DNA from 2 places in the Pseudoalteromonas tunicata genome. Region 1 is predicted to be linked to the other one. Evidence: predicted binding sites of a transcription regulator. Region 1 holds the regulator's gene; the other holds the start of a gene.
What was found. Region 1 encodes LexA, which represses DNA repair genes until DNA is damaged. Its sites were predicted from a motif close to TACTGTATNNNNATACAGTA; they were not measured.
Positions count from the first base shown of each region.

Region 2: the regulator LexA is predicted to act here: its motif matches at 4,143-4,162, upstream of ruvC (crossover junction endodeoxyribonuclease RuvC).

Region 1 covers NZ_CP011032.1:3,550,623-3,566,747, reverse strand. Annotated here, with positions in the region: rRNA gene PTUN_RS16140 (16S ribosomal RNA) at 13-1,554, shown strand; rRNA gene PTUN_RS16135 (23S ribosomal RNA) at 1,826-4,714, shown strand; rRNA gene rrf (5S ribosomal RNA) at 4,845-4,959, shown strand; gene lexA (transcriptional repressor LexA) at 5,155-5,772, shown strand; gene coxB (cytochrome c oxidase subunit II) at 6,025-7,152, shown strand; gene ctaD (cytochrome c oxidase subunit I) at 7,155-8,732, shown strand; gene PTUN_RS16110 (cytochrome c oxidase assembly protein) at 8,732-9,304, shown strand; gene PTUN_RS16105 (cytochrome c oxidase subunit 3) at 9,288-10,169, shown strand; gene PTUN_RS16100 (DUF2909 domain-containing protein) at 10,069-10,374, opposite strand; gene PTUN_RS16095 (SURF1 family protein) at 10,394-11,134, shown strand; gene PTUN_RS16090 (hypothetical protein) at 11,124-11,624, shown strand; gene PTUN_RS16085 (COX15/CtaA family protein) at 11,641-12,636, shown strand; gene cyoE (heme o synthase) at 12,710-13,570, shown strand; gene PTUN_RS16075 (SCO family protein) at 13,570-14,175, shown strand; gene PTUN_RS16070 (STAS domain-containing protein) at 14,361-14,630, shown strand; gene PTUN_RS16065 (response regulator) at 14,643-15,005, shown strand; gene PTUN_RS16060 (chemotaxis protein CheA) at 15,018-16,125, shown strand, end outside.
Region 2 covers NZ_CP011032.1:2,534,156-2,550,280, forward strand. Annotated here, with positions in the region: gene tolR (protein TolR) at 1-213, opposite strand, end outside; gene tolQ (protein TolQ) at 213-905, opposite strand; gene ruvB (Holliday junction branch migration DNA helicase RuvB) at 1,927-2,934, opposite strand; gene ruvA (Holliday junction branch migration protein RuvA) at 2,953-3,570, opposite strand; gene ruvC (crossover junction endodeoxyribonuclease RuvC) at 3,575-4,096, opposite strand; gene aspS (aspartate--tRNA ligase) at 4,246-6,018, opposite strand; gene PTUN_RS11595 (DUF72 domain-containing protein) at 6,218-7,066, shown strand; gene PTUN_RS11600 (M48 metallopeptidase family protein) at 7,126-7,635, shown strand; gene PTUN_RS11605 (DUF3334 family protein) at 7,677-8,360, opposite strand; gene cmoA (carboxy-S-adenosyl-L-methionine synthase CmoA) at 8,503-9,228, shown strand; gene cmoB (tRNA 5-methoxyuridine(34)/uridine 5-oxyacetic acid(34) synthase CmoB) at 9,239-10,207, shown strand; gene purM (phosphoribosylformylglycinamidine cyclo-ligase) at 10,364-11,413, shown strand; gene purN (phosphoribosylglycinamide formyltransferase) at 11,414-12,058, shown strand; gene PTUN_RS11630 (DUF3108 domain-containing protein) at 12,018-12,770, shown strand; gene PTUN_RS11635 (class II glutamine amidotransferase) at 12,796-13,560, opposite strand; gene fadE (acyl-CoA dehydrogenase FadE) at 13,730-16,125, shown strand, end outside.

The DNA of each region.
Region 1 (16,125 bases):
ACTAAAAACTTTTAATTGAAGAGTTTGATCATGGCTCAGATTGAACGCTGGCGGCAGGCCTAACACATGCAAGTCGAGCGGTAGCACAGAGAAACTTGTTTCTTGGGTGACGAGCGGCGGACGGGTGAGTAATGCTTGGGAACATGCCTTTAGGTGGGGGACAACAGTTGGAAACGACTGCTAATACCGCATGATGTCTACGGACCAAAGTGGGGGACCTTCGGGCCTCACGCCTAAAGATTGGCCCAAGTGGGATTAGCTAGTTGGTGAGGTAATGGCTCACCAAGGCAACGATCTCTAGCTGGTTTGAGAGGATGATCAGCCACACTGGAACTGAGACACGGTCCAGACTCCTACGGGAGGCAGCAGTGGGGAATATTGCACAATGGGCGAAAGCCTGATGCAGCCATGCCGCGTGTGTGAAGAAGGCCTTCGGGTTGTAAAGCACTTTCAGTCAGGAGGAAAGGTTACGTTTTAATAGAACGTAGCTGTGACGTTACTGACAGAAGAAGCACCGGCTAACTCCGTGCCAGCAGCCGCGGTAATACGGAGGGTGCGAGCGTTAATCGGAATTACTGGGCGTAAAGCGTACGCAGGCGGTTGATTAAGCGAGATGTGAAAGCCCCGGGCTCAACCTGGGAACTGCATTTCGAACTGGTCAACTAGAGTGTGATAGAGGGTGGTAGAATTTCAGGTGTAGCGGTGAAATGCGTAGAGATCTGAAGGAATACCGATGGCGAAGGCAGCCACCTGGGTCAACACTGACGCTCATGTACGAAAGCGTGGGGAGCAAACAGGATTAGATACCCTGGTAGTCCACGCCGTAAACGATGTCTACTAGAAGCTGGGGTCCTCGGACAACTTTTTCAAAGCTAACGCATTAAGTAGACCGCCTGGGGAGTACGGCCGCAAGGTTAAAACTCAAATGAATTGACGGGGGCCCGCACAAGCGGTGGAGCATGTGGTTTAATTCGATGCAACGCGAAGAACCTTACCTACACTTGACATCCAGAGAAATCGCTAGAGATAGCTTTGTGCCTTCGGGAACTCTGAGACAGGTGCTGCATGGCTGTCGTCAGCTCGTGTTGTGAGATGTTGGGTTAAGTCCCGCAACGAGCGCAACCCCTATCCTTAGTTGCCAGCGAGTAATGTCGGGAACTCTAAGGAGACTGCCGGTGATAAACCGGAGGAAGGTGGGGACGACGTCAAGTCATCATGGCCCTTACGTGTAGGGCTACACACGTGCTACAATGGCGAGTACAGAGGGCAGCAAGCTAGCGATAGTGAGCGAATCCCTTAAAGCTCGTCGTAGTCCGGATTGGAGTCTGCAACTCGACTCCATGAAGTCGGAATCGCTAGTAATCGCAAATCAGAATGTTGCGGTGAATACGTTCCCGGGCCTTGTACACACCGCCCGTCACACCATGGGAGTGGGTTGCACCAGAAGTAGCTAGCTTAACCTTCGGGAGGGCGGTTACCACGGTGTGATTCATGACTGGGGTGAAGTCGTAACAAGGTAGCCCTAGGGGAACCTGGGGCTTGATCACCTCCTTATCACGATTTAGAACTGATTTGTTCGCAGTGTCCACACAGATGATTGTTAGTTAAACGGCTTAGGCTGTTTAATTAATATTGCTCTTTAAAAATTTGGAAAGCTGATAGAAAAAATTCTTTGAATCGAAAGATTTGAAAGAGTTTTCAAAAGTAAAATTATGCCATTTGCATCGAAAGATGTGATTGGTGTCTACTTTAGTATTCAATATTTAACTTCTGGCGAAGTTTAAATCAGTCCTTTATGTATAACTCAAACTATTTTGGGTTGTATGGTTAAGTGACTAAGCGTACACGGTGGATGCCTTGGCAGTTGGAGGCGATGAAGGACGTATTAACTTGCGATAAGCCTAGTCAAGCTAGTAAAAGGCGCTTGAGACTAGGATTTCCGAATGGGGAAACCCAGTGAGTTTACTCACTATCATATAGTGAATACATAGCTATATGAGGCGAACGCGGAGAACTGAAACATCTAAGTACCCGTAGGAAAAGAAATCAACCGAGATTCCGGAAGTAGCGGCGAGCGAAACCGGAGCAGCCCTTAAGTTTATTTGTGATTAGTGGAATGTTCTGGAAAGGACAGCGGCACAGGGTGATAGCCCCGTACACGAAAATCTATAGTAAGTGAAATCGAGTAGGTCGGGACACGTGTTATCTTGACTGAATATGGGGGGACCATCCTCCAAGGCTAAATACTCCCAACTGACCGATAGTGAACCAGTACCGTGAGGGAAAGGCGAAAAGAACCCCTGTGAGGGGAGTGAAATAGAACCTGAAACCGTGTACGTACAAGCAGTAGGAGCACCTTCGTGGTGTGACTGCGTACCTTTTGTATAATGGGTCAGCGACTTATATTTTGTAGCGAGGTTAACCAATTAGGGGAGCCGTAGGGAAACCGAGTCTTAACTGGGCGTATAGTTGCAAGGTATAGACCCGAAACCCGGTGATCTAGCCATGGGCAGGTTGAAGGTTGAGTAACATCAACTGGAGGACCGAACCCACTAACGTTGAAAAGTTAGGGGATGACTTGTGGCTAGGAGTGAAAGGCTAATCAAACCGGGAGATAGCTGGTTCTCCCCGAAATCTATTTAGGTAGAGCCTCGGACGAATACTTACGGGGGTAGAGCACTGTTAAGGCTAGGGGGTCATCCCGACTTACCAACCCTTTGCAAACTCCGAATACCGTAAAGTACTATCCGGGAGACACACGGCGGGTGCTAACGTCCGTCGTGAAGAGGGAAACAACCCAGAGCGCCATCTAAGGTCCCAAAGTGTATGTTAAGTGGGAAACGATGTGGAAAGGCCCAGACAGCCAGGAGGTTGGCTTAGAAGCAGCCATCCTTTAAAGAAAGCGTAATAGCTCACTGGTCGAGTCGGTCTGCGCGGAAGATGTAACGGGGCTAAACATACCACCGAAGATGCGCCTGCGTACTTTGTATGCGGGGTAGGGGAGCGTTCTGTAAGCCGTTGAAGGTGATTCGAGAGGGTTGCTGGAGGTATCAGAAGTGCGAATGCTGACATAAGTAACGATAATGGGAGTGAAAAACTCCCACGCCGGAAGACCAAGGGTTCCTATCCCATGTTAATCAGGGTAGGGTGAGTCGACCCCTAAGGCGAGGCGGAAACGCGTAGTCGATGGGAAACGGGTTAATATTCCCGTACTCGGCATGAATGCGATGGGGAGACGGAGCAGGCTAGGCAGGCATGGCGTTGGTTGTCCATGTGAAAGTAAGTAGGTTGGAGACTTAGGTAAATCCGGGTTTCCTTAAGACTGAGATACGAGACGAGCTACTACGGTAGTGAAGTTGTTGATGCCATACTTCCAGGAAAATCCTCTAAGCTTCAGTTCATGAAGAATCGTACCCCAAACCGACACAGGTGGTCAGGTAGAGAATACTAAGGCGCTTGAGAGAACTCGGGTGAAGGAACTAGGCAAAATAGTACCGTAACTTCGGGAGAAGGTACGCTGCTGATGGTGAAGGGACTTGCTCCCGGAGCTATTGGCAGTCACAGTAACCAGGTGGCTGGAACTGTTTATTAAAAACACAGCACTGTGCAAAATCGCAAGATGACGTATACGGTGTGACGCCTGCCCGGTGCCGGAAGGTTAATTGATGGGGTTAGCGGCAACGCGAAGCTCTTGATCGAAGCCCCGGTAAACGGCGGCCGTAACTATAACGGTCCTAAGGTAGCGAAATTCCTTGTCGGGTAAGTTCCGACCTGCACGAATGGCGTAATCATGGCCACGCTGTCTCCACCCGAGACTCAGTGAAATTGAAATCGCAGTGAAGATGCTGTGTACCCGCGGCTAGACGGAAAGACCCCGTGAACCTTTACTATAGCTTGGCACTGAACATTGAACCTACATGTGTAGGATAGGTGGGAGACTTTGAAGCAGGAACGCTAGTTCTTGTGGAGTCGTCCTTGAAATACCACCCTTGTAGTTTTGATGTTCTAACGTAGGTCCCTAATCGGGATTGCGGACAGTGCCTGGTGGGTAGTTTGACTGGGGCGGTCTCCTCCTAAAGAGTAACGGAGGAGCACGAAGGTTTGCTAAGTACGGTCGGACATCGTACGGTTAGTGTAATGGTAGAAGCAAGCTTAACTGCGAGACGGACAAGTCGAGCAGGTACGAAAGTAGGTCATAGTGATCCGGTGGTTCTGAATGGAAGGGCCATCGCTCAACGGATAAAAGGTACTCCGGGGATAACAGGCTGATACCGCCCAAGAGTTCATATCGACGGCGGTGTTTGGCACCTCGATGTCGGCTCATCACATCCTGGGGCTGAAGTCGGTCCCAAGGGTATGGCTGTTCGCCATTTAAAGTGGTACGCGAGCTGGGTTTAGAACGTCGTGAGACAGTTCGGTCCCTATCTGCCGTGGGCGTTTGAGAATTGAGAGGGGTTGCTCCTAGTACGAGAGGACCGGAGTGAACGAACCGCTGGTGTTCGGGTTGTCATGCCAATGGCACTGCCCGGTAGCTACGTTCGGAATCGATAAGCGCTGAAAGCATCTAAGCGCGAAGCGAGCCTCGAGATGAGTTCTCACTAGAGCTATAAGCTCTCTGAAGGGCCGTTGGAGACTACAACGTTGATAGGTTGGGTGTGGAAGCGCTGTGAGGCGTTAAGCTAACCAATACTAATTACCCGTGAGGCTTAACCATACAACGCCAAAGTGGTTTGTATGAAGCACTGAAGAACAAGCAAGAAGTTAAATAGCACTGAAGTAGACGAATTTGAAATCAGCCTTCCGAATTTTAGTTAATTGCCAAGGCGATTAACGAACCAGATTTGCTTGGTGACAATAGCGTTTTGGACCCACCTGATCCCATTCCGAACTCAGTAGTGAAACGAAACAGCGCCGATGGTAGTGTGGGGTTACCCATGTGAGAGTAGGACATCGCCAGGCTCCCAATTCAAAGAAAGCCTCTGAGAAATCAGAGGCTTTTTTGCGTTTGGAATAAAAATATTTTACAGCTAATTCATTCCTTCTCGATTTTATCCATGATCAATATTAAAAATATTAAGTTTGTTATTTATATGTTTGCCATTTATTTTTAGCTGTATATAATCACAGTATACTATTCTGGTGGAGTTCTTGATTATGAGGCCATTAACAAGCAGACAAGCTCAAATTCTTGAGTTGATTAAAGTGTTTATCAAAGATACTGGTATGCCTCCAACTCGGGCTGAAATAGCAAATACTCTTGGCTTTAAAAGTGCAAATGCTGCTGAGGAACACTTAAAAGCTTTAGCTAAGAAAGGCTTTATTGAGATGGTTCCTGGTGCTAGTCGTGGTTTAAAGCTGGTTGAAGAGGATGAACCAGAACAATTAGGTTTACCACTGATTGGCCGAGTTGCTGCAGGCGAACCGATCTTAGCGCAAGAACATATTGAAAGTCACTATCATGTAGATCCATTACTATTTAAACCAGCGGCAGATTTTTTGTTACGTGTTCAAGGGATGAGCATGAAGGACATTGGCATTATGGACGGGGATCTCCTTGCTGTTCATCGCGCTACAGTAGCACGTAATGGCCAAGTTGTGGTTGCCCGTGTTGGTGAGGATGTTACGGTCAAACGTTTTGAGCAAAAAGGGCGAAAAGTTTACCTTCATGCTGAAAATGACGAATTCCAACCTATAATTGTTGATTTATCTAAAGAATCTCTTGATATTGAAGGTCTTGCTGTTGGTGTGATTAGAAATTCAGATTTTATGTAAACAACTTATTTGATTGTTCGTATCAAGATTTATTATCAAAGAAGTTGTTATAATTTAATATTTTAATCATATCAACTTCTACTATTAACATTTTATTATCTCTCGTTCTTGCCTATTCCTTATTCCTTGTCTAGTTTTTTATTACTGTTGTTCAAAAAACAGCCCTATAACATTAATAAATAATAATAATGATGAAATTACAGGATGTATCGTAATTTTCGTTGTGTTTACAACTTGCCAAAGGAGTACCACATGGGAAAGGCCTCTAAGTCCTTTTTCCTTATGTTACTGTTGCCTTTTAATGTATTTGCTCAATCGAAATACAATATGACAACGGGTGTAACTGACATAAGCGAAAACGTTTACAACCTTCATATGACAATTTTCATAATATGCTGCGTGATAGGAGTGATTGTTTTTGCTGCTATGTTCTGGGCTTTAATCCACCATAGAAAATCAAAAGGAGCTGTAGCAGCCCAATTTCATGAGAGTACAAAAGTTGAGATCCTCTGGACAGCTATTCCTTTTGTTATATTGATTGGTATGGCTATTCCTGCAACTAAAACATTAATTGCTATGGAAGATACCAGTAAGGCTGATCTGACGATCAAGATTACTGGTTCACAATGGAAATGGCATTATGAGTATCTTTCTCATGATGTTGGTTTTTATTCAATACTTGCCACTTCACAAGACCAAATTCATGATCGAGCAGAGAAGCAAAACACTTACCTACTCGAAGTTGATAAACCCTTAGTAATTCCGACTGACCGCAAAGTCCGCTTTTTAATGACTTCTGATGATGTTATTCATTCTTGGTGGGTACCTGCCTTTGCTGTTAAGAAAGATGCAAACCCAGGTTTTATAAATGAAGCGTGGACCCGTGTTAATGAGGTTGGTATTTATCGAGGTCAATGCGCTGAACTTTGTGGAAAAGATCATGGTTTTATGCCAATTGTTGTTGAAGCAAAAGCACCAGAAGATTTTGATAATTGGTTGCTTAATGCAAAAAATGAGAAAGCGACTGCAGCGGCTGACGAGCAAAAATTATTAGGCCAAACACTTAATAAAGATGAGCTTATGTCACTCGGTGAACAGGTCTATATGGCAAATTGTGCTGCTTGCCACCAACCAACAGGTATGGGATTAGGCGGTGTTTTTCCTGCATTAAAAGGTAGTATTATTGCTACAGGTCCAATTAATGATCATATAGATATAGTGATTCACGGTAAGCCAGGTACGGCAATGCAATCTTATTTAAAACAGCTTTCACTTAAGCAACTTGCCGCGGTTATCACCTACGAGCGCAATGCTTGGGATAATAATACGGGTGATGTAATTCAACCAAATGATGTGCAAAGCAGAATTGAGGAAAAATAATAATGACTACAATCGCGCATAATCATGAACATACCTCCCATGCAGCCTCTGGAATAAAGCGCTGGCTGTTTACTACTAACCATAAAGATATTGGTACGCTCTATTTATTATTTTCTTTATTGATGTTTTTAATTGGTGGTGCAATGGCTATGGTGATCAGGGCTGAGCTATTTCAACCCGGATTACAGCTAGTCGAGCCAAACTTTTTTAATCAAATGACTACAGTTCATGGCCTTATTATGGTTTTTGGTGCAGTTATGCCTGCATTTACTGGTTTAGCTAATTGGATGATCCCAATGATGATAGGGGCTCCTGATATGGCATTGCCAAGAATGAACAACTGGAGCTTTTGGATTCTACCTTTTGCTTTTACTATTTTATTAATGTCGTTGTTTATGGAGGGAGGTGGTCCTAATTTCGGTTGGACATTTTATGCTCCGCTTTCAACTACTTATAGTAACGATAATACTGCCTTTTTTGTTTTCGCTATTCATATTATGGGCATTAGCTCAATTATGGGGGCTATAAATGTCATTGTAACTATTGTTAATTTACGCGCTCCAGGTATGACTTGGATGAAATTACCTTTGTTTGTATGGACGTGGTTGATTACTGCCTTTTTACTAATCGCTGTCATGCCAGTATTGGCTGGTGCCGTTACAATGGTTCTGACTGATAAATATTTTGGTACTAGCTTTTTTAATGCTATGGGTGGCGGTGATCCTGTGATGTTCCAGCATATTTTCTGGTTTTTTGGTCACCCAGAAGTTTATATCATGATACTACCTGCTTTTGGCATTATCTCTTCTATTGTACCTACCTTCTCTCGTAAACCATTATTCGGTTATGCATCAATGGTTTATGCAACTGGTTCTATCGCCTTTTTATCCTTTATCGTTTGGGCACACCATATGTTTACCACCGGAATGCCACTGGCGGGTGAATTATTTTTTATGTATAGCACTATGCTGATTTCTGTTCCGACCGGCGTAAAAGTTTTTAATTGGGTCGCCACTATGTGGCGTGGTTCAATTAGTTTTGAAGTACCTATGTTGTTTAGTGTGGCGTTTATTGTGTTGTTCACCATAGGGGGATTTTCAGGGTTGATGCTCGCTATTACACCTGCAGATTTTCAGTATCACGATACATATTTTGTTGTTGCTCACTTTCATTATGTTTTAGTGACTGGCGCGGTTTTTTCAATCATGGCAGCTGCTTATTATTGGTTACCGAAATGGACTGGCAATATGTATCATGAGGGATTGGCGAAAACACATTTTTGGCTGTCACTCATTAGTGTCAATGTGCTGTTTTTCCCTATGCATTTTGTAGGTCTCGCTGGTATGCCAAGAAGGATCCCTGATTACGCTCTTCAATTTGCTGATTTTAATGCAATTATTAGTATTGGTGGCTTTGCTTTTGGTTTATCTCAGCTGCTATTTGTTTGGGTTGTTTTTAAATGTATTAGAGGTGGTGAAAAAGCCACTCCTCAAGTTTGGGAGGGTGCTCAAGGTTTAGAATGGGAAATTCCATCACCAGCACCTTACCACACATTTGAAACACCACCGGTTATAAAATAATGGCCACTACTCATTCTAAGTTACTAAAAAAACTACTATTAGTTTCACTTGGTATGTTTGGGTTTGCTTTTGCGTTAGTTCCTTTGTATGACGTTTTTTGTGAGGTGACAGGTTTAAATGGTAAACCTTCATTAGATCAAGCGAGTGTCAGTACTGAGGTCGATAAAAGTAGAGTCGTTGATGTTGGGTTTATAACTCATATTCAAGGGCTTGCTCCATTTGAAGTTTCTGCGAACACCCAAAGGGTAAGTGTTCAACCAGGTGCGATGCATAAAGTGATTTTTAGTGCGAAAAATATCAGTGATACAAACCGAGTAATGCAGGCTATACCATCGGTTTCTCCTGGTTTGGCCGCTAAATATTTACATAAAATAGAATGTTTTTGTTTTAATCAGCAACCTTTATCGGCAGGTGAAGAAGCTGAACTTGCACTTATCTTTTATGTAGACACAGCACTTCCTTACAAGTTTGAAGAATTAACATTATCTTACACCGTTTTTGATATTAGCGAACAAGTTCAGCAAGCAGTATCAACCCCTCCAAAGGAGACTGTTAATGAAACAAGAATATGAACATTATTACGTACCAGCGCAAAGTCCTTGGCCGATTGTTGGAGCTATTGGATTATTTTTTATTGCTGTAGGCGCTGCAAGTACTGTTATTAACTCTACCAAAGCAGAACCTTCGGGCTTCACGCATTACTTATTGTATGTCGGTATTTTCACCATTATTTTTATGCTATTTGGTTGGTTTAAAAATGTAATTGCTGAATCTGATGCTGGTTTATATTCTAAACAGATGGATCAATCTTTTCGCCAAGGAATGAGTTGGTTTATCTTTTCCGAAGTGATGTTTTTCTGTGCTTTTTTTGGAGCATTATTTTACGCTCGGATGCTATCAGTACCTTGGCTTGGTGGAGCTAGCAATAATGCGATGACCAATGAAGTGTTATGGCCTTCCTTTGAAGCTGTCTGGCCGCTGCTGACAACGCCATCAGGAGAAACAACTCAAGCCATGGGTTGGTTTGGTTTACCGTTAGTAAATACGATAGTGCTTTTAACCTCTTCAGTTACTGTGCATTTTGCACAACAAGCATTAGAGACAAATAAAAGAACTCAACTGAAAATATTCCTCGCCATTACGGTTCTGCTTGGCATCGCTTTTGTAGGTTTGCAAGTAGAGGAATATATTCACGCCTATACTGAATTGGGCTTAACCCTTGATGCCGGTATTTATGGTAATACATTTTTTCTATTAACGGGCTTTCACGGTATGCATGTATCGATTGGGAGCTTATTACTTTTGATTATGTTAGTTCGTATATTTAAAGGCCACTTTACTCCAAAGAATCATTTTGCTTTTCAGGCAGCTGCTTGGTATTGGCACTTTGTTGATGTGGTTTGGTTGTGTCTGTTTGTATTTGTTTATGTGCTGTAAATGGCGTTTGGTGTGGCGTTATCCAGCCTAAACTTAAGGCGATAACAACAAAAACAAGAACAGCAACAGAGATGAATACTCGTCGGCCTAGAAACGTTGACATGCTCGGTGCTTCTGGGTCGCCTTTCATCATAATAACCAGTGCTTTAAATAGATTGAAAATAATAAACATTAATAATAAAACAATAATAGCTTTAATGACCATGAGCTTTCCTAAGGTGTTTATGGATATCAAATTAAAAAAGCAAACAGTTTACTTTTCACCATTTGCGTTATTGGTTGCTGTTGTAATAGTTGGCACTTGTTTAGCGTTAGCGTATTGGCAATTACAACGCGGTACTACAAAACAATATAAGCTCAATTATCTCAATGAGAAAGCTTTGCAAGGTGTCATGAGTCTAAAAAGTGTTCTCGAGTTACCAAGTAAAGTGGATAAAAATGGTGTGCTTGTTAGCTTTGCTGGTCAGGTTGATAAGCAGCGTTATTGGCTACTCGATAACCGTACCTTAAATGGTCAGGTTGGGTATGATTTATTAGTTTTAGTGAAAGTAACTGACATAGATAAGTACCTATTAGTTAATCTAGGTTGGACCCCAGCATCACATCTTCGCTCTGAGTTACCTGCCATTGTTTTACCTGAGCAGATACTGCTATCTAATGCTGTCATCAAAGCTGGTGACTTGGCTGGTTTCTATTTATCGAGTAAAGCTGAGAAAACGGATCATTGGCCAAAGCGAATTCAGTTTATTGATTTACAACAATTAGAATTATCTGTATCAGCAGAGTTGTTACCCTTTATGGTTTATGCCCAAGATGCAATAGCTGGCGCAACACCACATTATCAGCCGGTTGTTATGTCACCACAAAAGCATTATGCCTACGCTGTGCAGTGGTGCTTAATTGGTTTTGCGGCCCTTGTTATATTTTTTTATGCAGCAAAAAAAGAGGTTGCTAATGAAAAGTAAGAAAATACCGATTCTCTTTATAGCATGTTTTATATCACCATTTTTAATTGCTGCCATTGTATTGCGGCTGGGCTGGTTGCCTGATCATACAGTAAATAAAGGCCAATTAGTAAACAAGGAAACCCACATTCAGAACTGGCAAAATCCGAATGGCTATCTATGGACAATGGTGGTTGTGAGTCAAAGTGGCTGTGATGATTTTTGCAAAAACCAATTAGAATCGGTTAAAAATGTCCAATTAGCGCTTGGAAAAAAAAGTGAACATGTTGGGGTTATGCTACTGAGTCGTAATATTAAGACTGATCTTGCCATTCCCATTCAAGTAGTCAATCAAGATGATTTAATTTCTGATGAGATATATTTAGTTGATCATATGGGGTTGGTTGTATTGAGTTACCCATTCTCTGCTCAGGAGAATTTAAATAAACCGGTTTTTAAAGGAATGCTAAGCGATATTAAAAAGCTGCTTAACTATGCAAGAAGCAGCTAAATATAAGGGTGTTAACATGATTAAAAAATATAAAAATTTAGTGTTAATCTGTTGTTTTTTTTCTATATGTGTAGTTGGGCTGGGAGCTTACACTCGTTTGAGTGATGCTGGGTTGGGTTGTCCTGATTGGCCTGGTTGTTATGGTTTTTTGACTGTGCCCCATCATGAAATTCATTCGGAAGTATTAAGCGAGAACTTTCCAGGTATGGTGCTTGAAACAGCAAAAGCATGGAAAGAAATGATTCATCGGTATTTTGCGGGAGCATTAGGTGTTTTAATTTTAGTGATTGCAATTGGTGCATTGCTGTTAAATAAAAGAAATATAGTACCGACACGTTTACCTTGGTTTTTAGTCGTTTTAGTTATTTTTCAAGCCGCTCTTGGTATGTTAACTGTAACAATGCAATTACAGCCTTTGATAGTGATGGGGCATCTACTGGGTGGTTTTGCTATTTTTAGCTTAACAGGTTTATTGTATTTACGACTTTGTAGCAAACCAATTCCTGGTGGGGATGAAGGCGCAAGGCCTCAATATTTTGCTACGATACTGGCATTAATAGTACTACTTGTCCAGATTGCATTAGGAGGTTGGTTAGCTGCTAACTATGCAGCTTCACATTGTGCTGACTTTCCATTGTGTGGGCCAGAATCGATGCAGCATTTCTCATTGTGGGAAGTATTTCAGCTTCCGATGTCCCAAAGCAATTATGAATATGGAGTCCTTTCTTATGAGGCCAGAATGTCGATTCATTTGTTACATCGTTTTTGGGCTGCAATTACAACCATAATTATTTTATGGGCGCTTTACCGTATTTGGATCCATAGTTATTCAAGCAAAATCAAACAATGTGTTTTAACTGTTTTATGTGCATTGATTGCGCAGCTGACATTAGGTGTTGTTTTGGTATTACTTCAGTTTCCTATATCAGTCGCTTTGGCCCATAACTTAATGGCTGCGGCTCTGCTATTAAGTGTTATCCGCTTAAGTTATTACATTAAAGTACACAGTTAATAAGGATACAAAAATAATGAATTTAGCTATCCCAAAGCAAAAATTATTGAAGACTCGATTGCCATTCTTTTTCATGGTGAATGATTATTTAGAGTTATGCAAAATTAAGGTTGTTGCTTTATTAGTACTAACAGCATGGGTTGGTTTAGCATTGGCACCAGACTTGTTAGTGCCACGAAGTATTGCGGTGCAGTTTTTTACCTTGCTTGGAATAGGTTTATTATCGAGTAGCGCTGCTGTCATTAATCATTTAGTAGATAGAGAAATTGATGGGAAAATGGCACGCACCCGTCACCGACCTGTTGTTAAAGGGCGGGTAAGCAGAAAAAGTGCGGCTATTTTTGCTTTAGCAATTGGTGTTATTGGTTTTTTCTTATTATTGGAAGTGGCTAACTTACTGACCGCAATGTTGACTTTGTTTGCATTGGTTGGTTATGCGGTCGTTTATACGTTGTTTTTAAAACGTGCGACACCACAAAATATTGTCATTGGAGGATTAGCAGGCGCAATGCCTCCATTACTTGGCTGGGTCTCTGAAACAGGGCAATTAGCCGCAGAACCTTGGTTATTAGTGATGATAATTTTTACTTGGACTCCTCCACATTTTTGGGCTTTAGCGATTCATCGCCGCGATGATTATGCCAGGGCAAAAATTCCTATGTTACCTGTAACTCATGGAATAGAGTTCTGTAAAACATGTATTTTGTCATATTCCATTTTACTCGGTATTGTTTGCCTCATACCTTATTTAATCGGCATGTCGAGTTGGTTTTATTTGGCTGTAGCGTGTGTACTTAATGGTTTATTTATCTTTAAAGCTTTTATGTTGAAATTTAGGCCTGCAGTTAACAGTGCTATGGATCTTTTTAAGTATTCAATATGGCAATTAATGTTACTATTTATTGGGTTATTTATAGATAAGTGGTTATTTTAATGCGTTTTATATTTTTAGTTATTATGAGTGCTGTTTTAATATCTTTAACGGGCTGTCAAAAAGAGCCTCCCATTACCCAAGCATTAGTTTATGAAAATGCCAAACAATTAAAACCATTTGAATTAACTAACCAGAACGGTCAAATCATTTCTAATGAGGCATTAATTGGGAGCTGGAACTTTTTATTTTTAGGTTATACGAGCTGTCCGGATATTTGCCCGATGACGTTGGCGAAGTTGCAACAAGTTAAGCGTTCTTTATCATCGGAGTTTCCAGTTAAGGTGTGGTTTGTATCCGTTGATCCTAATCGTGACAATAGTGAAAAGCTCAAGCTTTATACTCAATATTTTGATCCTGAATTTATTGCCGCGACAGCTGATCATCCTAAGCTTTTTCCGTTCGTTAGGGATATAGGCTTAATGTATGCCATGGCTGATAGTAAATTAACTCAATACAGCGTTGATCACAGTGCATCTATAGCTCTGATTGATGCAAAGGGGCAGCTTCGCGCTATTTTTAAACCTGAATTTGCCCCAAATACAATTCCAACAATTAATACGGACCAATTAATTGACGACTTCAAGAAAATAGCCCGCTTTTATTAAACTTCGTTTATAGCCCTTATATTTCCTTCATTCAAGGCCATTTATTTGTGATAAATGGCCTTGTTTCTTTCTTGCTATTGAACCCTAAATTTATGATTCGCAGTTAAAAAATTTATCATTTTTGTGGCAAATCAATTATGAGCGTCTAAGCTTTTAACTAGATGATATACAAGGATTGAGTTTTCATGCATCAATTGCCAGAAGAGCTAGTAATCAACAATATTAATACATTTTATCAATCAATAATTGAAATGTTAAATGATGGCAGAGACATCATTTTTGATATATCAAAAGTCTCTCAAGCAGATACTGCTTCAATTCAGTTGCTGTGTGTTTTACAAAAGCATTTGCTCTCAACAGATCATCAGATTCAATGGCATGGTAATAGCAAAGCATTACTATCCTCAGCTAAGACTCTGGGTGTTTCAGAGTTCCTATCACTTGAACAAATATAAAATGGGGTCGATATGAAAAAAATCTTGGCAGTCGATGATTCTGCGTCAATGCGTCAGATGGTTGGCTTCACATTAAAAAAAGCTGGTTTTGATGTTACAGAAGCCAAAGACGGTAGTGAAGCTTTAGCGATTGCAAAGCAAGCAACATTTGATGCAGTTATTTCCGATGTAAATATGCCTATTATGGATGGGATTACTTTAATCCGTGAACTACGGGCATTACCGGAATATAAATTTACCCCAATGTTAATGTTGACTACTGAATCCGGTTTAGACAAAAAAACAGAAGGGAAGGCTGCAGGTGCAACTGGTTGGATTGTAAAGCCTTTTAATCCGGAGCAATTGTTAGCGGTAATTAAAAAAGTAATTCGTTAGCAAGGAGCGATTATGAGTATCGATCTCAGCCAGTTTTTTGAAGTTTTCTTTGAGGAAAGCTTTGAAGGGTTAGATACAATGGAGTCTGAGTTGCTTAATTTGCAACCTGGTGATCTTGACTCAGAAACAATAAATACAATTTTTCGAGCCGCCCATTCAATTAAGGGAGGTAGCGGTACATTTGGTTTTTCATCTGTTGCTGACTTTACTCATGTATTAGAGACATTACTCGATCAAATTAGAGATGGAAGAAGAACACTTGAACCAGAACATGTAAATTTATTACTGCAATCAGTTGATTGCTTGAGATTGTTGCTCTCAGGGTTACAGGCTGAGCAAGATCCAGACCTTACTCAATCAGTCGCACTTCGTAAAGAGTTTGAGCGTATTCTAGATAATAGCAGTGGTGCGGTTGTAGCAAAGCCTGCAGCAGTTCAAGTCATTGCGGATTCTCCGGTATCAATTGATACGTTACAAATTTCATTTAAGCCATTCCATCATTTATTTAAAACGGGTAATGAGCCTTTATTCATGATTAGTGAATTGAGTGAACTTGGTTCTCTCGATGTGACGGCTAATATTGAAGACTTGCCTAATATACATGATATGCAACCGGATGATTGTTATTTATCTTGGACATTTTTTCTTGAAACCACAGAGTCAGAGCAAAGAGTAAAAGAAGTTTTTGAATGGGTTGAAGATGATGCGGAACTAGCAATTACTGTATGTGGTGGTTTGTTTGAATTAGATGATGAGCCCGCTATTTTACCTGTTTTAGAGGTCAAATCTGAGGGGGGAAGTTTCGATAAAACAACTAAAGAACCACCTTCTTCTTTACCTAAAGTTGAGTCAGAAGCGAGTTCATCTAAAAATAGTGCACCGGCAAAAGCTGCCGAATCTACTTCGATTCGAGTCAGTATTGATAAAGTTGACTCTCTAATAAATATGGTTGGAGAGTTAGTAATTACTCAGGCTATGTTAACTCAGCTTGGCGAAGGTGAAATTACAGATAATAAAATTATGGCGCTACAAGAAGGTTTAGCCCAACTTGCGCATAATACTCGCGACCTACAAGAAAGTGTTATGCGAATTCGTATGCTACCCATTAGTTTTGTTTTTA
Region 2 (16,125 bases), 1.0 Mb from region 1:
ATATTTGCCCTCGGCATTAATTGATATCACTATCGGCGGTGCGTCTTTACTTTCAACAAGTTCAGATTGCTCCATTTTAGGCAGCTCAACTTTAACACCATGAGTAATGAGCGGAGCTGTAGCCATAAAAATAATCAGTAATACCAACATAACATCGATATAGGGCACAACATTAATTTCTGCGACAGGGCGACGTTTTTTACGCTGATACATTACTGTTGCGCCTCATTTTGCGCAACCGCTTGGCGATGAAGAATATTTGAAAACTCTTCCATAAAATTACCATAGCTTGATTCTATTTTTTCAACTTTGTGAGCAAAACGGTTATAGGCAATCACAGCAGGGATAGCAGCAAATAAACCCATTGCAGTTGCAATCAAAGCTTCGGCTATGCCCGGTGCAACCATTTGCAAAGTGGCCTGTTTTACCTGACCTAATGCAATAAATGCGTTCATAATCCCCCACACGGTACCAAATAAACCAATATAAGGGCTGATTGAACCAACAGTAGCTAAAAAAGACAAACTCGATTCTAGTTTTTCCATTTCACGAGAAAGCGCAACACGCATCGCACGATGAGTACCATCCATTATGGTGCCTGCCGCAGTTAAGTTACTTTTTGATAATCGAGCAAACTCTTTAAATCCTGCCGTAAATAAAGACTCTAAACCATCTAAGCCCTGTTGGCGGGCTGAAAGTTCTGTGTATATTTTACTTAAGTCAGTACCTGACCAAAATTTATCTTCGAATTTCTTAGCTTGAATTTGAGCATTATGAAGTGCTTTTTGACGCTGAAAAATCATAGTCCATGAGATAACTGATAAGCCAACCAACATTAACATTACCAACTGTACTAAAAAGCTGGCTTTTAAAATTAGATCAATAAATGAAAGTTCCGTGGTCACTACAATAGTCTCCAAATTTTGCGCTTGATAAGTTTTATTGGCTAATTAGTCTTTATGATTAAAAATAAGTTCAAGAAACAAAGCGTTCATATCACTAATGCCTTTATATTTGCCCTAGTGTAACGACACAAATAGCCGCTGACAATGACTCTGCGTCAGATAAAAAATGAATGCTCAAAAATCATCCTTCAGATAATTACCATTCTGAACAAGCACTGACTGGAACGGGTAAATATCAGAGAAAATGACAATAAAATGACTTTTTATGCACCTAGCTTGAATAATCTAACAATTACTAGATTAAATTAATTTCAGGATACATATTTTTATTGTTCAATAAAAATACAAATCAAAAATAACCATACAAAATCATTAATTTATATAGCTGCTGATTATTATATGAACGAGTATTCTCTCTAATATTATTTTTTGATATTAGTTTTTTTTATCTGAAAATAAAATTTTTCTAGTTTGAACACTTTGCAACTTGTCTGTAATATTCACCCTGTACTGAACGAGCAGCATTGCTCCTCACCAGTTACTAGTAAAGTGATTCTGATTTTTCATTTTACTCTACATTAAACGTCAGACATTTAATGTTCCCTGGATACTTCCTTCAACTTGTTGTTTTGCCCGCATCCTTAATGGACGCGGGCTTTTTTTGCCTGTTAATTTAATGTCATCGCTGAATACCAACTCTACCTCTGGCAGCAACGCAAACAATGTGGAATTAACGATTCAATCCGCTAAGTTCCAAGTGATAACTTTGAACTAAAGATGAATCACTTAGTTATTTAAATCTAATTCAATTCGTTAGCAAATCTATTATTTAGAACTTGAGTTAATTTAGTTTTGTTATTCAGAGCTTTGTTAAAGTGCAGCAATAAAAATGAATATTGAGGATGCAGAGCGCTATAAAAAGAAACAGCTTTAACACCTAATTTAAAACGGCTCCCCTACAAAAATAAGTTATTAAAATGCACTCGTCTTAATAAAAAACCGCCGAAGCGGTTTTCAAATGTTAACTTTCTTTAATCATTAAGCCAAAATGTAGATAAGCTCTGTCGGACACAATCCGCCCTCGAGGCGTACGCTGAATAAAACCCTGCTGAATTAAATACGGCTCAATCACATCTTCAATGGTTTCTCGTTCTTCACCTATAGCCGCTGCAATATTATCAAGACCAACTGGGCCACCTGAAAACTTTTCAATTACAGCCAGTAGATACTTTCTATCCATAAAATCAAACCCTTGCTTATCAACATCCACCATATCTAGCGCAAGACTTGCAATGTGTTGATTAACTGTACCATCAGCTTTAACCTGTGCGTAATCACGAACACGACGAAGCAAACGATTTGCAATACGTGGGGTGCCGCGAGAACGCATAGCTATTTCGTTGGCACCTTCATCATCCATTTGCAAATTTAGGTAATGGGCTGAGCGTTTTACAATACTGGATAAATCTGCAACAGAATAAAACTCTAACCGCTGCACAATACCAAATCGATCTCGAAGCGGTGATGTTAATGAACCTGCCCGTGTAGTTGCACCAATTAAGGTAAATGGGGGCAAATCGAGCTTAATTGAACGAGCGGCGGGGCCTTCACCAATCATGATATCAAGTTGGTAGTCTTCCATTGCTGGATATAAAATTTCTTCAATATGTGGACTGAGCCGATGAATTTCATCAATAAATAGAACATCATGCGCTTCAAGATTAGTGAGCATTGCAGCTAAGTCACCCGCTTTTTCAAGCACAGGACCTGATGTTGTTTTGATACTAACGCCTAATTCATTGGCAACAATGTTGGCAAGTGTGGTTTTACCAAGCCCTGGAGGGCCAAAAATAAGTAAATGATCGAGCGCTTCTTGCCTGCTATTAGCAGCTTGAATGAAAATCTCCATCTGCCCTTTTACATGTGGCTGACCGGTATAATCGGCCAGCATTTTTGGTCGAATAGCACGATCTATACTATCTTCATTGCCTGCTTCACTTGGTGCGATCAGTCGATCTGCTTCTATCATGCCTGTCTCTTTTTTGCTTTATAGCATTGATTTAAGTGCTTCGCGGATCAAAACCTCAGAGGTTTTGCCTGGTGCACGTAAACTTTTAACCGTTTTTTCTGCTTGCGCTTGTTTATACCCTAATGCTACTAAGGCTGCAATTGCGTCATCTTCTGCGCTATCGTGAACATTTGGGCCATTTTGCATTTCAAGCACAAGTTCATTGCTGGAGGGATTAAATAAGTCTCTGCCCCAGTCTTTTAATCTATCTTTCATTTCAAGCACTAACCGCTCTGCGGTTTTTTTACCTACGCCAGGTAATTTAACTAAACTCGTTGCATCTTCGTGCTGCACGCACTGGACAAATTGGTCAGCTGACATACCCGATAAAATAGCTAATCCAAGTTTAGGCCCAACCCCATTCGCTTTTAGTAGCTCACGAAATAGCGCACGCTCGGCTTTATGGTTAAAACCAAATAACAGTTGTGCATCTTCACGTACCACAAAGTGGGTATAAAGTGTTGTTTTTTCGCCTTCTTTAGGCAAATGATAAAAGCACGTCATCGGTAAATGGACTTCATAACCGACACCTGCCACATCCAATAAAATTTGTGGTGGTTGTTTTTCTATTAAAATTCCACTTAATCTTCCAATCATGTTATTACCTTAATCGACCGCGGACGGTTTTTTTCGCTTGTCCGGCTAATTTAATTAAACTTTGTTGAGAATGCCCATGACACATTGCAATAGCAAGTGCATCAGCGGCATCGGCTTGTGGCATGCTCGGTAGGGTGAGCAATGTTTTGACCATATGCTGTACTTGCTTTTTATCGGCGCCACCATTGCCTACTACCGCTTGTTTAACTTGCCTTGCTGAATATTCACAGACTAATAAATCGGCCATTGTTGCCGCAACAATGGCAGCCCCACGTGCTTGACCGAGTTTTAATGCTGAATCAGGATTATGGGCCATAAATACTTGTTCGATTGCAAATGCGGTCGGCTGATATTGTTCAATGATTTGACTTACACCCAAAAAAATCATTTTTAAACGTTCAGCTAATGGTTTATCTCCTAACCGAATGCAACCACTGCCTAAATAGCTGTATTTACTACCTTGCATACTTATCACACCATAGCCTGTGAGGCGTGAACCAGGATCAATCCCTAAAATAATTGCCAAACGAGATACCTTTTAAAACATTAAAACCTGTTAAATGATGCCTTACAACTGTATAAATTACCAGTGCATTTAGTGTTAATTACGTTTTTGTAAATAATGAACAACAAAAAAGACGGCCTAGGCCGTCTTTTTTATCAAGCTAATTTAAATTATGCATCTTTTGTAGGTAATGACACTGCTACCGCTAACTCTTTTAATGAATCAGGATTTGCAATGCTTGGCGCATTTGTTAATAAACACGACGCTTGAGTTGTTTTAGGGAAAGCAATAACGTCACGAATATTATCAGTGCCACATAACAACATAGTTAAGCGATCTAAACCAAACGCTAAACCCGCATGTGGAGGCGTTCCGTATTTTAATGCATCAAGTAAGAAACCAAACTTATCTTGTTGTTCTTGTTCATTGATACCTAAAATTCTAAACGCGGTTGCTTGCATATCGTTGTTAAAAATACGTACCGAGCCACCGCCCACTTCATAACCATTTAATACCATGTCATACGCATCAGAAATAGCAGAAGCCGGATCCGCTTCAAGCTGCGCTGGTGTCATATCTTTTGGTGCTGTAAATGGATGATGCACCGCGTGTAATGTGCCCTCATCATCTTCTTCAAACATTGGGAAATCAACCACCCACAATGGTGCCCATGCTTTTAAATCGGTTAAGTTTAAATCTAAACCTAGTTTTATACGCAGTGCACCCATTGCTTCGTTGACAATATTTTTCTTATCCGCACCGAATAAAATAATATCGCCAGTTTGCGCGTTAGTACGAGTCAAAATTGCTTCGATGATGTCGGCTGATAAAAATTTAGCCACTGGAGATTGCACACCTTCAGCACCTAAAGTACGGTCGGTGATTTTCATCCACGCCAAACCTTTTGCACCATAAATACCAATAAATTTAGTGTAATCATCAATTTGTTTACGTGAAAGTTCAGCACCACCAGGAACACTAATAGCCGCTACACGTCCTTTTGGATTATTCGCAGGCCCTGCAAACACTTGGAATTCAACATCTTTTAATAAATCAGCTACATCAACTAATTCAAGTGGATTACGTAAATCTGGTTTATCTGAACCATAACGAGACATCGCTTCGTAATACGGCATTACAGGGAAATCACCTAAATCAACGTTTAGTAACTCATTCCACATTTGACGGATCATTTTTTCTGTTACTTCGCGCACTTGATCAGAACTCATGAACGAAGTTTCAATATCGATTTGAGTAAATTCTGGTTGGCGGTCGGCACGTAAATCTTCATCACGGAAACATTTAACAATTTGATAGTAACGGTCAAATCCCGACATCATTAATAATTGTTTAAATAACTGTGGTGATTGTGGCAACGCATAAAAGCTACCTTTATGAACGCGGCTTGGTACTAAATAATCGCGCGCGCCTTCTGGCGTCGCTTTAGTTAATACAGGCGTTTCAATATCTAAAAAGCCGTTATCATCTAAGAAACGACGAACAAAGCTGCTTGCTTTAGCGCGTAATTTAATGCGGTCGCTCATTTCTATACGGCGTAAATCTAAATAACGATATTTTAAACGCATTTCTTCAGAGTTAACTTGATTAAAATCTAACGGTAACGGCTCTGAGCGGTTAATGATTTGTAAGCCTTTACCTAAAATTTCAACTTCACCTGTCGCCATGCCACTGTTAACTTGACTTTGCGGACGTGCGCGCACAATACCGGTCACTTTTACGCAGAACTCATTACGAAGCTGATTTGCTGTATCCATTAATCCGGCAACTTCTGGATCAAATACCACTTGCACCACACCTTCACGGTCACGTAAATCAATAAAAATCAAACCACCAAGGTCACGACGTTTATTAATCCAACCACAAAGCTCAACGGTTTGTTCTAGATGGGTTTTATTTAGTTGTCCGCAATATATAGAGCGCATACTTATCCTGTCAGTCTCAGTATTAGCCGCTAAATTGGCTAATTAACTCGATTCGTTTAAAAAAATTAGCGCCAATTATATAAAAATCCCAGTCAAAGTCATCTAACTATACCGTTTAAGCTCAATTATTTTTTGCCTTCGCAAGCAAGTGAACTCTTTGGTATCCTTCAAAGCAAATACAATAACTATTTTTATCATCATGCTTTATTTAGGATGCCCACAATGGGGCTCAGCACATTGGAAAGGTCGCTTTTTAACTCGCGACTGCACAAATACCCAAATGCTTGGCCAATACGCTCAAATTTTTAACTCAGTTGAAGGCAATACCAGCTTTTATGCCGATCCTAGCCCTGAAACAATTGTAAGATGGCAGCAAAGTATTCCATCCGATTTTAAATTTACCTTTAAAATTCCAAAGCGTATCTCCCACCAAGCCGCGTTATTAAACGTGACGGATGATTTTAAACAATGGTGCCAGCTATTTAGCCCTTTGTTTCCATATATCGGCTCGGTCATGCTGCAATTACCCAAAGCTTTTAGCCCACAGCACTTGTCTCGATTAGCCGATTTTTTAACGCTGTTTCCTGCACAGCTCCCTTGCTCGGTTGAAGTAAGAAATCTTGGTTTTTTTAATAAAGACAAACATGAAATTGCGCTTAACCAACTCTTAATTAAACATAATGTAGATAGAGTGATGATGGATACGCGACCTTTATTTAGCGAAGCACCCACAACCGAGGCCATTATCGATGCGCAAAATAAAAAACCAAAAGTGCCTTTGCATGTCATAAGTACGGGCAACTCTCCGATCATCCGTTTTGTTGGTTGTTCTGATTTACCAAACAATCGCGCTTTTTATAACCCTTGGCTTGGAAAAATTAGGCAATGGCTAAGTGAGGGAAAAACACCTTATGTATTCTTTCACACTGCAGATAATCATGACTCGCCACTTTTAGCCCGCCAATTTATGCAAGATTTAGGATTAGATCACCCTGTTTTACAACCATTTTTGGCTGAAAAAGAAAGCAAACAAAACACTTTGTTTTAACGCTCTGACTTCAAGCTCGAATTTGATATGATCGCGTTTTTTAAAATTCGAGCTGCACAATGAGCGAAAAACACTATTTTTCAGGTTACCCAGAAAACATTCAACAGCAAGTCAGTAACTTGATAAAACAGGGTCGATTGAAAGAATATTTATTAAAAAAATACCCAACACCCCATCAAATTAGTTCAGATAAGGCGCTATTTAATTTTGCGAACCAGCTGAAACAACAATATTTAAAAAAAACACCCGCGATAAACAAAGTCATTTATAAAAAACAAAAAGATTTGGTGCAAAACGCCCTTGGTACTCATACCTTTACTAGCAAAAATCATGGTGGAAAATTAAAAAGTGCGCATGAAATTGCCATCGCAGCCCAGCTTAAAACCGCACCTGAAGCATTACTTAAAGTACTTGTGGTGCATGAGTTAGCCCATTTTAAAGAAAAAGATCATAACAGAGCATTTTATAATCTATGTGAGCACATGGAACCAACTTATCATCAACTTGAACTTGATTTACGGTTATTCATTTACTTATGTGAACATGAAGGTGATTTGTATAGCCAATAAAAAAGGCGCCATCAGCGCCTAATATTTTGAGCTAGTTTATTTTATAAACCTAACTCAGCCATAAAGTCATCGTCATCATTGCTTTTTGCCATTTCTTTGGCTGTTTTGTCGTCATCTATTTGTTTTTTTGTATCAGCAATAATGGTATCTGGATCTTCATCTTCAACAATATCAAAATCATGGAGTTTAATAAATTCAGTTTTATCCATGGCTAATTCTAAATAAAAAATGTTTTGGTTACGGGTTGTAAATGTGACTCGGCGCGCTTGTGGCCTGTCCATTGTGGTATCAACCGAAATTTGTACTTGCTTGTTAATCGCCATCATTTTTGGCTGATTTTGGGTAATTGAGGTATGAAGTTGCGACCTTACTTTACCAGTAAAATCCCCCACTATTTGATTCATCAACTCACCCATTACATTCGATACATCATCAGATAAATGACTATGGGCTATCTCAGACTCTGGCATGCCCATGTTACGCATGTAATCACCATAAATTTCCATTGCTGCTTGCGCAGTAAAATTAGTTACTACAAGCCCGGTAAAACCACCATCAAATAAAACAAAGCATCCAATATCTGGGCGCATGCAGGTACGAGTAATTTTTTGTACCATGGCTGAATAACTAATGCGATTACCACTGGCCGAAGTTAATACTTCTGTTACCGAACGGCAAAGGGTTGATAAGATAGCTTCGGTGCTAATTACTTTATTTTTATCCATTTTTGTCACTCTAGTTAAGACCTTACCTCAGTATAGAAGCGTTATTTTATTTTGCCGAACAAACTCACTTCGCAATTTATCACTGACTAAAGTAGTAAATATGCGTAAAATACGCCAATAGAATATGCATAGGTAAGCAATTGTGACCATTAAAGACACTATTTATGCAACCTCACAAGCAGTTTCAGACTTCACGTTTGATGCCAAAGTGGTTGAAGTTTTTCCTGATATGATCCAGCGCTCGGTGCCAGGTTACGCCACCATTGTTAGTACGATGGGTAAATTAGCGGGTCAGTTTGCGCAAAATAACTCAAATCTTTATGATTTAGGCTGCTCATTAGGTGCGGTGACATTAAGTATGCGTCGTACCATTGAAAAAGAAAATTGCACTATTATCGCAGTCGATAATTCAACAGCGATGGTTGAGCGCTGTCGTTTACATTTAGATGGTTTTCGCTCTCAAGTGCCTGTTGAAGTTCGATTGGCTGATATTACTGAATATAGCATTGAAAACGCATCGGTTGTTGCGCTCAATTTTACTTTACAGTTTATCCCGCTTGAACAACGTCATGCTTTATTAAGTAAAATCTATCAAGGTTTAAAACCGGGTGGAGTATTACTATTAAGTGAAAAGTTTCGCGGTGAGAACGAACAAACCGACTCTTTATTGATTGATTTACACCATGATTTCAAACGCGCAAATGGTTATTCAGAGCTTGAAATAAGCCAAAAACGCACCGCGATTGAAAATGTGATGCGCCCAGAGCCTTTAAGTATGCATTTACACCGGTTAAGCGACATTGGTTTTTCTCAAACTAATGTGTGGTATCAATGCTTTAATTTTTGTTCAATGATCGCCATCAAATAGAAGTGACAACATGAATAACTGGTTTACACAATTTTATGGCCAAATTGCCGAAACAGAATTTTCGCCTTGGCTTGAAACATTACCGCGCCAACTCGCACTTTGGCAAAAAGAAGCAACTCATGGTGAGTCGGCCAACTGGCAAAAAGTATTAAAAAACTTACCTCAAGCCGATACTAAACATGTAAATGTGCTTAATAAAGTTGAAATTGGTTTAGCTGATGAGCTCTCTGAGGGTCAAAAAAAACAACTGACCCATTTACTTAAAGGGCTAATGCCTTGGCGTAAAGGCCCTTTTTATCTGCATGGTATTCATATTGATACCGAATGGCGCAGTGATTGGAAATGGGATCGCCTAGTTGAGCATATTACGCCACTTGATGGCCGCACTGTATTAGATATCGGCTGCGGTTCTGGTTATCACCTGTGGCGGATGCGAGGAGCTGGCGCTAAATTTGTGGTTGGAATCGATCCAACTGAATTATTTTTATGTCAGTTTCAAGCAATCAAACATTATCATCCGGATCCCAATGTGCATTTACTACCACTTGGTGTTGAGCAACTGCCAGAATTAAAAGCATTTGATACCGTTTTTTCTATGGGTGTATTGTATCATCGTCGCTCCCCGATTGATTTTCTCACCCAGCTAAAAGCACAGCTTAAACCTGGTGGTGAATTAGTGCTTGAAACCTTAGTTATCGAAGGGGATGTAAACACGGTTTTAGTGCCAACCGATCGCTACGCTAAAATGCGCAACGTGTGGTTTATTCCAAGTTGTGATGCACTCACTTTGTGGCTTGAACGTGTTGGATTTAAAAATATTAAGGTCGTCAATAAAGACATCACTTCGTTAGATGAGCAGCGAAAAACAAATTGGATGCCTACAGAATCACTTAGTGACTTTTTAGATCCACTTGATCCGACCAAAACGATTGAAGGATACCCTGCTCCACTTAGGGCTATTTTTATCGCAAACGCCTAACCAAACAATCTGGTCGTACCAAAGTACGGCCAGTCTCACGCTTTATTTACCGAAAATCCCATCGCTGCCTTGGTTTTAATCTAGCCGCCCCGTCTAAATTCATGTAAAATGCGCGAGTTTTCTATGCAACCCACATGCAACTGTTAAGGAAATTCTGTGAGCGAACAAAAACAGTCTCTAAGTTACAAAGACGCCGGTGTCGATATCGATGCAGGCAACGCACTGGTTGAGCGCATTAAAGGCGCTGTAAAAAAAACCAGACGTCCCGAAGTAATGGGCGGCCTAGGTGGTTTTGGTGCTCTTTGCCAACTCCCAACCGGTTATAAAGAACCCGTATTAGTTGCAGGCACCGATGGTGTAGGCACTAAACTTCGTCTTGCAATTGACCTTAAAAAGCACGATACCGTTGGTATTGATTTAGTAGCAATGTGTGTCAACGACCTCATTGTGCAAGGTGCTGAACCACTATTTTTCCTAGATTATTATGCAACTGGCAAACTTGATGTTGATACTGCAGCTGATGTAGTTACCGGTATTGGTAAAGGTTGTGAACTTTCAAACTGTTCATTAATCGGTGGTGAAACTGCTGAAATGCCTGGTATGTATGAAGGTGACGATTACGACATCGCCGGCTTTTGTGTGGGCGTAGTTGAAAAATCAAAAATCATCGATGGCACAAAAGTAGCTGCAGGTGACCAAATTATTGCCCTTGCATCAAGTGGTCCACATTCAAATGGTTACTCTTTAGTACGTAAAGTGCTTGAAGTATCAGGTGCAGACACTAACGCAGAGCTTGAAGGTAAAACATTAGGTGAGCATTTATTAACACCTACTCGTATTTATGTTAAATCTGTTTTAGAGCTATTAAAAACTGTTGATGCGCACGCTCTGTCGCACATTACAGGCGGTGGCTTTTGGGAAAATATCCCACGCGTTCTTCCTGAATCTGCAAAAGCAGTGATTAAAGGCGATAGCTGGCAATGGCCTGCTGTTTTCAACTGGTTACAAGAAAACGGCAACATCGACACTCATGAAATGTATCGCACATTCAACTGTGGTGTTGGTATGATCATTGTTGTTCCGGCGGCAGATGTTGAGCAAAGCTTAGCCATTTTAACGGCTGCTGGCGAAAATGCATGGCACATTGGTGAAATCCAAACGGCTAACGCTGATGAAGAACAAGTTGTCATTACAGGCGTTAACTAAATGAAACCAACGCGCATTGTGGTATTAATTTCGGGCAGCGGTTCGAATTTACAAGCCATTATTGACGCGGTTCAGGCAGGTGACGTTAACGGCCAAATTTGTGCCGTAATTAGCAATAGGCCCAATGTTTTGGGCCTTGAAAGAGCAAAAAAAGCATCCATCGATACTCTTGTATTAGATCACAAGGAATTTGACTCTCGTGATGCTTATGATGCCGCTTTGATGGATAAAATTGACAGTTTTGCACCAGATTTGGTTGTATTAGCTGGTTTTATGCGTATTCTAACCCCTAGCTTAGTGCAAAAATATTTAGGAAAAATGTTGAACATTCATCCTTCTTTGTTGCCTAAGTATCAGGGACTGAACACCCATCAAAGAGCTATAGATGCTAAAGACGAAGTACACGGTGTTAGTGTACATTTTGTTACAGAAGAATTGGACGGCGGCCCTGTCATTGTACAAGCCAAAGTACCTGTTCTTTCTAACGATACTGCACAGACACTCGCGTTACGGGTTCATGAGCAAGAGCATATTATTTATCCTTTGGTGGTCAAATGGTTCAGTGAACAACGACTAACAATGGAAGCACACTATGCTGTTCTCGATGATCAAAAACTTCCTCCTGAAGGCGCACACTACAATTAAAAACAATCAAAGTGCCCTTTCAATTATCCTCGGCACTTTGATTATTTCTCCAAGCTATGCAAGTCAACTCACCGATTACTCTGCTGAATATGATGTAATGCGCAAAGGTGAACGCTACGGTACTGCGGTACGGACACTTGAACATCGCGCTGATGGCCATTATGAAATAAAATACAGTAGCGATATCAGTTGGATGGTTTTTTCTGATAAGCGTACTGAATCTTCTGTATTTTCATACATAGATAATAAAATTACTCCAATTAGTTATCGCATGCTGCGTGAAGGCACTGGTCGTGATCATGATTATCAGCTTTATTTCGATCGTAATGCTAAAAAAGTAATAAGCAATCAAGAAAAATTCCCTTTAAAGCTAGAGTGGGACGACACTTGGCAAGATGGCATTTCTTACCAAGAGCAAATGCGCCTTGACCTTTTAGCTGGACAAGAGGTTTTTGACTACCAAATGGTTGATAAAAAAGGCTCTGTTAGGCACTACACCTTTAAACTTGTCGGTAAAGAAACCATCACTCTACCATTTGGCAACGTCGAAGCGGTAAAGATAGAACGTGTTTATGACAATGATAAACGCCAAGCTATTGCCTGGTTAGCGCCAGAGATGGACTATTTACTGGTGAGAATGTGGAAAGGTGAAAAAAATGTCGAGCAATTTGACGTACAGTTAAAATCTGTCACTTCTACAGTAAAAAACTAGCAATATAAAAGCGCCATTGGCGCTTTTATTGTATTTCACCTAATTTAAAAATCACCGATTCTCCCGACTCCATTTTATGCCAATGCTCATCTTTGGTCAGTGGACGGGTTGCAATAATAGTAACAACATCATGTGGAGTGGTTTCTTTTTGAAAATCCACGATTAAATCTGCATCAATCAAAGTAGCTTTACCAAATGGCGCTTTTCGGGTGATCCAATGCAGATTATTTGTACAATAAGCAAGAACATAAACACCATCCGTTAACAGCATATTAAACACCCCTTTTTCACGAAGGTGATGAGCTAATTTCGCAATGTAGCGAAACACAGCCAACATGTTGCTCGGCTTAGATGGGTATTTTTCTCTGACTTTATCCAGCAACCAACAAAAAGCCAGCTCAGAGTCAGTATTGCCAACAGGACGATAAAATTCAGGTTTTAAATCCTGATAATCCGATAATTGCCCATTATGGGCATAAGTAATTTCACGCCCCCATAATTCACGGGTAAATGGGTGAGTATTTTCAAGGCACGTACGGCCTCGATTACCTTGTCGAATATGGCTGATCACTGAACAACTTTTTATTGGGTAAGCACGGACTAATTTTGCAATTTCAGACTCACAGCTGGGAAGTGGATCTTTAAAAGTACGACAGCCCTTACCTTCATAAAAGGTGATCCCCCAACCATCACGATGTGGACCTGTATTCCCACCGCGCTCTAACAAACCTGAAAAACTAAAACAAATGTCAGTCGGCACATTTGCAGACATGCCAAGTAACTCACACATATCAAAAACTCGTTAATACTTCATAACATAGCAGTTTACGCAAGCGCTAAAAAATAGCAATTTTGCCAGAGTTTATTATTATCTATATAGCCTTTTGTCTCTTGCAAGCCAAACAGCAACGCGCTACTCTTAGTTGGTAGTGGTCAGACCTCTAATAAGGAAAATAAACATGACAATTCTATTGATAGCCTGTTTGCTAATCATCTTAGCAATCGCTTGTTATCATCGTGCAAATTGGAATACTTGCGTAGGGATCGGTATTGCCTTTATGTTACTTGGTAGCATTATTGGCGCAATCTCGACCTTAGGTTGGCTAGTCTTTTTAGCACTTACTATCCCATTATCTGTTACAAGCTTACGTCAGCAGTACATCACTAAACCTATTTTTGCCGCATTTAAAAAAGTAACCCCAACCATGAGTGAAACCGAAAAGTCAGCAATTGACGCGGGCACAACTTGGTGGGAAGCGGATTTATTTTGTGGTAACCCAGATTGGAAAAAACTACATAAATACCCTGTGCCACGTTTAAATACCGAAGAACAAGCATTTATGGATGGCCCTGTTGAAACGGTATGTGGCATGCTTGATGATTGGCACGCTACTCATGAATTAACCGATTTACCTCCTGATGTATGGCAATATTTAAAAGATAATAAGTTTTTTGCCATGATCATTAAAAAACAATACGGCGGCTTAGAATTTTCTGCTTTCGCGCAGTCGTGTGTATTACAAAAGTTGACCAGTAAATCTACATTGCTGTCGTCGATTGTTGGTGTACCAAATTCTCTAGGCCCAGGTGAGTTATTACAACACTATGGTACTGAAGAACAAAAAGATCATTATTTACCTCGCTTAGCGTCAGGTCATGAAATTCCGTGTTTTGCGCTAACTTCTCCAGAAGCAGGCTCTGATGCAAGCAGCATTCCTGATTATGGTGTCGTATGCAAAGGTATGTGGAATGGTGAAGAAGTCTTAGGTTTAAACCTTACATGGAATAAACGCTACATCACCCTTGCACCTGTTGCAACTGTACTTGGTTTGGCGTTTAAATTACGCGACCCAGATGGCTTGCTAAGCGACAATAAAGAGCCCGGTATCACTTGCGCCCTGATCCCAACAGATACTCCTGGAGTTGAAATTGGTCGTCGTCACTTCCCTTTAAATGTGCCATTTCAAAATGGACCAACCAAAGGCGAAAATGTATTTGTGCCAATCGATTATATTATCGGTGGCGCTAAAATGGCTGGCCAAGGCTGGCGTATGCTGGTTGAATGCTTGTCGGTCGGCCGTGCAATTACGCTGCCTTCAAACTCAGCCGGTGGTGTAAAAGCCATTGCACTGGCAAGTGGTTCTTATAGCCGGATCCGTCGCCAATTTCGCTTACCGATTGGTCACATGGAAGGCATTGAAGAGTCATTAGCAAAACTTGCAGGTTATGCGTATAGCTCTGATGCCGCAGTGAGTATGTCAACCGGTGCGGTTGATTTAGGTGAAAAACCATCTGTTGTGTCAGCAATAATCAAATATCACTTAACCGAGCAAATGCGCGATTCAACCATTCATGCCATGGATATTCATGGTGGAAAAGGGATCATGCTTGGCCCAAACAACTATTTAGGCCGTGGTTATCAAGGTGCTCCTATTGCAATTACAGTTGAAGGTGCAAATATTTTAACTCGCAATATGATCATATATGGCCAAGGCGCTATTCGTTGCCATCCTTTTGTACTTGATGAATTAGCATCATGTAGCATTGCTGATAAAGACGAAGCGCTTAAAGCCTTTGATACAGCGCTTATGGGTCACATTGGTTACACTATTTCAAGCTTTGTTCGTACCGTATGGCTTGGCTTAACGGGTGCTAAGTTTGCTAAAACCCCATACAAAGATGAAACCGCCGAGTTTTATCAAACAGCCTCTCGCTTTAGTGCTTCTTTAGCATTGATGTCGGATATTTGTATGGCGGTTTTTGGTGGTTCACTAAAGCGTAAGGAGCGTATTTCTGCACGTTTGGGCGATTTACTGAGCTATTTATATTTAGTATCAGCAACATTAAAACGCTACAACGACGAAGGCCGTAAAAAAGAAGACTTTGCATTAGTCCAGTGGAGCTGCCAAGAGCATCTTTATCACTGCCAACGTGCATTGGCTGATTTAATCAATAACATGCCGTTTGCACCAATGCGAGCATTGCTAAAAATCATTTTATTCCCTTGGGGTCGGCCGGTGCGCAAACCTACTGACATCCTTGAGCAAAAAGTTGCTCGTTTATTGCAAGTACCTAGTGCTACGCGCGATCGCCTCGCCAATCACATCTACTTAACCAATGAACCAAACAACTTAATCGGACGCCAAGAGCAAACGTTAAAAGATATTTTAGCCGTAGAGCCAATCTTCGATAAAATTTGTCTCGCTAAAGGTGAGAAGCTTCCTTTCTTCGCGTTAGATAAAGTGGCTGCAATGGGCCTTGAAATGAACGTAATTACCGAAAAAGAAGCAGATATGCTGATCAAAGCGGAAATTGGCCGACTTCAAGTGATTAATGTCGATGATTTTGATCCTGA